2 regions of the Mesorhizobium sp. KR1-2 genome follow, and region 2 is predicted to be linked to the other one. Evidence: predicted binding sites of a transcription regulator. Region 2 holds the regulator's gene; the other holds the start of a gene.
What was found. Region 2 encodes LexA, which represses DNA repair genes until DNA is damaged. Its sites were predicted from a motif close to TGTTCNNNNTGTGTTCNG; they were not measured.

Region 1: ABLE85_RS09030 (helicase-related protein) is a predicted target of LexA. The motif match lies at 1,963-1,980, and genes of this name have one in related genera.

The regions. Positions count from the first base shown of each region.
Region 1 covers NZ_JBDZDS010000003.1:269,189-272,360, forward strand. The annotation lists gene ABLE85_RS09030 (helicase-related protein) at 1-1,796, opposite strand, end outside; gene ABLE85_RS09035 (beta-ketoacyl-ACP reductase) at 2,769-3,172, opposite strand, start outside.
Region 2 covers NZ_JBDZDS010000006.1:21,090-24,261, reverse strand. The annotation lists gene ABLE85_RS13395 (ComEC/Rec2 family competence protein) at 1-1,129, shown strand, start outside; gene lexA (transcriptional repressor LexA) at 1,180-1,899, opposite strand; gene glp (gephyrin-like molybdotransferase Glp) at 2,190-3,172, opposite strand, start outside.

The DNA of each region.
Region 1 (3,172 bases), on a different contig from region 2:
GTCAGCTGTTCGTCGGCCAGCAGGATGACGCGCGGGCGCAACGCATCCTCGGTCGCCACTAGCGTGCCGATCGGCACGCCGATCCAGCGCAGCGTCCCGTCGGAGCCGAGCGCGAGGTCGCCATTGGCGCAAGCCGAGAAGCGTTCCGCACGCGTCTCGAACTCGACGCCGAGCGCCTTCTGCGCGGCAGCCCGGATGGCCTTGCCGTCCTCGCCGCCCGCACTCTGGTCGGCCGTGAAACGGAACCCTTGCAATTCCCCGACGTGATGACCTTCGACGAGGACGGTTCCGGTTGAGCTGATTTCGGCTTCTAGCATGGTATTTTCTCTAAGGCGGCGCATGAGGACCGAAGTCCTGCGATCTACGAAGCGTTTCGTCAACCGTTCATGCAGTGCATCGGACAATCTGTCTTCGATTTCCCGTGTCTTTTCCTGCCAATGTAGCGGATCGGCCAACCAGCCAGGGCGGTTTGACACATAGGTCCAGGTGCGTATCTGGGCAATACGGTGCGAGAGCGTATCGATGTCGCCGTCGGTCGTATCGGCGCGGCGGACCTGCTCGGCCATGTAATTTTCGTCGACATGACCGCGATCGGCGATGTCGACGAAGATCGAAGCGACCAGGTCGGCATGCTGGGCCGGCGCGATGCGGCGGTAGTCGGGCAGCGCGCAGACATCCCACAAAAGGGCGACGCGATCGCGGCGGCCGGCACGCCGCGTGATGTCGGGATCGCGCGACAGGTATTCGAGCGCCTGCGCATCGACCGCCGGCAAGGCGCGTGTCAGCCCTTCGACGGGTGCGACGGTTTCGATGGAGCGCTTCAGCGCATCGATGCTGGCGAAATCGAACTGGGCGGTGCGCCACTGCAGCACCTTCACCGGGTCGAAATCATGCGACTCGATCTTCTCCACCAGCTCCTCGGCGAAAGGATCGACCTGGCCGGTGACGCCGAAGGCGCCGTCGCGCATGTGGCGGCCGGCGCGACCGGCGATCTGGCCGAGTTCCGCGGGATTGAGGTCGCGGAACTGGAAACCGTCGAACTTGCGGTTCTGGGCGAAGGCGACATGGTCGACGTCGAGATTGAGGCCCATGCCGATGGCGTCGGTGGCGACCAGGTAGTCGACGTCCCCGGACTGGTAGAGCGCCACCTGCGCATTGCGCGTGCGGGGCGAAAGGGCGCCAAGCACCACGGCGGCTCCGCCCCGCTGGCGGCGGATGAGCTCGGCGATGGCATAGACCTCGTCGGCCGAGAAGGCGACGATGGCCGAGCGGCGCGGCAGCCGCGTGAGCTTCTTGGAGCCGGCATAGGCGAGATGCGACAGGCGCGGCCGCGTGACGACCGAAATGCCCTTGAGGAGCCTTTCGAGAATGCCGCGCATGGTGGCGGCACCCAGCAGAAGAGTTTCCTGCCGACCGCGCAGGTGCAGGATGCGGTCGGTGAAGATGTGGCCGCGTTCGAGGTCTCCGGCCAGCTGAACCTCGTCGATGGCGACGAAGGCAGCGTTGGTCTCGCGCGGCATCGCCTCCACCGTGCAGACCGAGTAGCGGGCCGTCGGCGGAATGATCTTTTCCTCGCCGGTCACCAGCGCCACATTGTGCGCGCCGACTTTCTCGCAGACGCGGGTGTAGACCTCGCGCGCCAGCAGTCTGAGAGGCAAGCCGATGACGCCGCTCTCATGCGCCACCATGCGCTCGATCGCCAGATGCGTCTTGCCGGTGTTGGTCGGCCCGAGGACGGCGGTCACGTCGCGCCCGGTCAGGACGAGCGGATCAGACTGTTTGGGATGGACGTTCATAAGGGATTGGGCGGCCTTTTCTGGCTCGGCAGTTCGCGGATACCCGGCGCGGCGGGTCGGTCGGCATTATGCGGGCGAAGTGAACTCATGATCTGGTCGCTTTGCCTCGACAGATAGGGGTTTGGACACAGAAACAAAAGCCCTAAATCTTCGACAATTTAACGGCTGGAACGAGTCTGGAACGAATCGGAGACGAATCGCTGACTCCAAGCGATTCAGCTTTTGTTCACGGCTAGATGTAGTCCGCAGCCGGCTCTGCCTCTCTATATGCTGAATCTCTAATGCGCCAACTCGGCAGGCTTCGCGGAAGCGCGTTAACCTTTGACCAGAGGAGACAGGAACACCAGGTCAAAATCAAGGAACACGTTGAAATCACGTCGCTTTCCTTATCGTCCGCCGCCCACGCATTTTCTCCCCGTTAACGCTCTGGCCAAAGGAGGAACGAATCGGCGACGAATCGCTGATTCAGCCTTATTCCCGTTTCGTTCACCACAACATGCGGTCCTTGACAGGAACTCGGCGCGTAAATGTTGAATCGCAGCGGGCGCCGGCCGCCCCATTTTCGCCATCGGCGTTAACAGTTGGGTGCGGACCGACCGGCGGATTCCGTGCCGAGCACCGGGCATTAGCAAAGCGTCAGTATTGATTAAGCAGAAGTGACCCCTCCGCGTACCGTGATCGTCGTTCGCGTTAACGTTCCGCCCAAACGAGGAACGAAGCACAGACGAATCAGCGCTGCGGCCAAATTCCTGCTTTGTTCACCGCTACATGTGGTGCCGCTAAAATCTCAGGCTACCAATCGAGAGGACAAGCGCACGCGAAACAACGATGCGTGAAGACCCGAAATTAACGAACACGTGCCGTTTCAGTACAGGATCAAGCCGCAAGCCGGGCTCCGACATCGGACTCCCCCAGCATACAAGCAAACGGCGCCTCGCGGCGCCGTTTGCTCATTGTCCAGGGTCGCTTGTGTCAGACCAGATACTGGCCGCCATTGGCGGTGATGGTCGAGCCGGTGATAAATCCGGCCTCGTCCGAGGCCAGGAACACGACGCAACGCGCGATCTCCGACGGCTCTCCGAGCCGGCCGGTGGGAATCTGGGCGATGATGGATTCGCGCACCTTCTCCGGCACCGCCATGACCATGTCAGTGGCGATGTAGCCGGGGCAGATGACGTTGACGGTGATGCCGGCCCGCGCGCCCTCCTGCGCCAGCGCCTTGGTGAAGCCGATGTCGCCGGCCTTGGAGGCGGAGTAGTTGGCCTGGCCCGCCTGCCCCTTCTGCCCGTTGATCGAGGAGATGGTGATGACGCGGCCGAATTTTCTGTCACGCATGCCGCTCCACAGCGGATGCGTCATGTTGAAGACGCCGTTGA
Region 2 (3,172 bases):
TGTCGGCAGCCTGATGTTCACCTCGACCATCGCCGGCATCGCCACCACTGCCTTCGGCGTCTACCACTTCCAGCGCGTCTCGCCGCTCAGCCTGATCGCCAACCTGGCCGTCATGCCGAGCGTGTCGTTCCTGGTGATGCCCTTCGCCGTCCTCGGTTCGCTCGCCATGCCGCTCGGTCTGGATGCGCCATTCTTCTACGTGATGGGCAAGGGACTGACGATCATGATCACGGTCGCGAAATGGATATCGGACCGTTCGCCGATAGATGGGGTCGGCCTGATTTCCTCGCATTCGCTGGCCCTTTTGACCATTGCCCTGGTCATCGTCACCATGGCCACGACCTGGCTGCGTGCGCTGGCACTTCCCTTTGCGTTCGCGGGCATGCTCACGCTGACGGACGTCCGCACGCCCGATGTACTCATCTCCGAAGATGGTCGGCTCGTCGGGGTGCCCATCGGCGATCAAATGTTCGCGGTAAACAGGGCGCGACCAAATGCATTCACCGTCGAAAACTGGAGACGGGCGCTGCGCACCGAAGAGATCGTGGGCCCAATCGACAGCCTGAAGCCAAAGTCCGGCCGCAAGGGCATTGTGATCCTGGAAACGAGGGCTATCACCGACCCCGATGACATCTCTGCGGAACAGCTGGCCACCAGCGTACCACGCCAGGCAGATGCTGACGCAAGCTTGGCGGACGGCGCGTCAGGCAGCGGATTCGATTGCCATGACGGGCTTTGCGTTGCGGTGCATGCTTCCGGCACCATCGTGGCGCATGCGACCGACATACGGGCCGCGCATCGGGCTTGTGACTATGCCAGCCTCATCGTCATCGAAGACGCCACCGCGAAAAACGTCTGTTCGACCGGCCCGCCGCTGATCCTCACCAAACGCGAACTGGCAAAGTACGGCAGCGCCGCCGTCTACCTTCCGGACGATGAAACCGGCCAAGTGCCGGAAGTCAGGTTTGCGCTCTCCGAGCCCTATCGGCCCTGGCACACGCAGAGACGGTTTTCGCGTGAAGCACGCGGTTTGCCGCCATATGAGCAGAAGCAGCACGCGTTCTCAGGCGCCAAATTCCCCCGGGTCAAAAAACAGCCGGCCGATGATTCTGGCCCATTGGAGGACTAACGCCGACCCAAGCAATACGGCCAAGCCAAAACAATACAGCTGAACGAGGTTCAGTAGCGGCGGATGAGGCCGACCAGCTTGCCTTGCACCTTCACGCGGTCCGGGCCGAAGATGCGTGTCTCATAGGCGGGGTTGGCGGCCTCCAGGGCGATGGACGCCCCCTTGCGGCGGAAGCGCTTCAAGGTTGCTTCTTCATCATCGACCAGCGCCACGACGATTTCGCCGGGGCTGGCGGTATTGGCGTTGCGGATGATGACAGTGTCGCCGTCGAAGATGCCGGCCTCGATCATCGAGTCACCCTTGACCTCGAGCGCGTAGTGCTCGCCACCGGTGATCATCTCGGGCGGCACCGAAATGGAATGGGTCTTGTGCTGGATGGCATCGATCGGCACGCCGGCTGCGATGCGGCCCATGACGGGAATGGAAATCGCGATGCCGGCTTCGTCATTGCCTGCCACCGGGGGGCGAGCAGGTTCCGGCGCGCGGCGCCCAAGGCTGCCTTCGATGACGCTAGGCGAGAATTTTGCGCGCTGGGGAGCAAGGCCGGGCGCAATGGAATCAGGCAGGCGCAGCACTTCGAGAGCGCGCGCGCGGTTCGGAAGTCGCCGAATGAAACCGCGTTCCTCCAGCGCCGTGATCAGGCGGTGAATGCCGGATTTGGACGCGAGATCGAGCGCTTCCTTCATCTCGTCGAAAGACGGCGGGATGCCCGTCTCTTTCAGCCGCTCGTGGATGAAGAGAAGCAACTCGTGTTGTTTGCGCGTCAGCATCGCCGGCTCCCCCGAGAATCAAACCCAAAACAAAACCAGAACAAACACTATCTGTTCCATTTGTGTTCCGCAACTGTTTAAATTTTAATGAATGGGTTAAGGGGCCGGAAACCATGACGGTTCTGCTGAGGACCAGGGCCGGTAACGCGAACCGGCAGAATCCGTCTCTACGGTCTTGATTCCAGGACGTTTTCCTTATGACGCCGCGGCATGCGGCATGTCGATCGCCGGTTGCCTTTTTCCAGCGGTTCTCACTGCGCTTTCAGAGACACGGCAGCCCCTGCCACGGCTCAGCGGAGCCTCAGCACCGTGCAGGGTGAGCCGGCCGATGCGGCCGGCGCGAAGGGTTCGCGGATAATCAGGGCATTGGCTTCGGCGAATGTCCTGAGCATCGAAGAATCCTGCACCTCGAACGGCGTCGCTATCAGCCCCTCGGGTTCTTGGCGTAGCACCGCGCGGACATAATCCTGGCGCTGGTCGTTGGCCGCCATGGTCCTGTCGAGCACGGCCTGGCAAAGGTCAGGCTCGTAGGGCCTGCCGCCGAGCCGCGACAGGAGCGGCTTCAGGAACAGATGCGAACAGACGAGACTGGCGACCGGATTTCCGGGCAGGCCGAGGAAGCGGGTGCGCCCACGCCGGCCGAACATCAGCGGCTTGCCGGGGCGCATGGCAATCTTCCAGAAATCGAGCTTCATGCCTTCGCCGACCAGCACCTCGTTGGTCAGGTCGTGGTCGCCAACGGAGGCGCCGCCGAGCGTGACGACCACGTCGGCGTCCTTTTCCAGGGCCTGCCTGATGCGCGCCGCGATGGCCGGGCGGCTGTCAGGCACGACGCCCAGATCGAGCACACGCGCGCCAACAGATGCCGCGATCGCGGCCACGCCGAAGGCATTCGAGGCGACGATCTGGTCGGGCCCCAGCTCGCTGCCCGGGGGCAGCAGCTCGTCGCCGGTGGCGATGATGGCGATCAGCGGCTGCTTGATCACGTTGAGGCGAGGGTGGTTTGCCGAAGCGACCAGCGAAAGCGCGCCGGGATCCAGTTCGCGGCCCTTTTTCAGGAGCAGATCGCCGGTGACGAAGTCGAGCCCCATGCGCCGGATGTGGCGGCCAATGGCGACAGTCTCGAAGACTTCGACGGAGTCGGGCCCGAGCTTGCGCGCATTTTCCTGGATCACGATGGTGTCGGCACCCTCCGGTACCGGCGCCCCGGTGAAGATGCGTACAGCCTCTCCGATGCCGATGGAGCCGTCGAAGCGCTTGCCGGCTGGTGCCT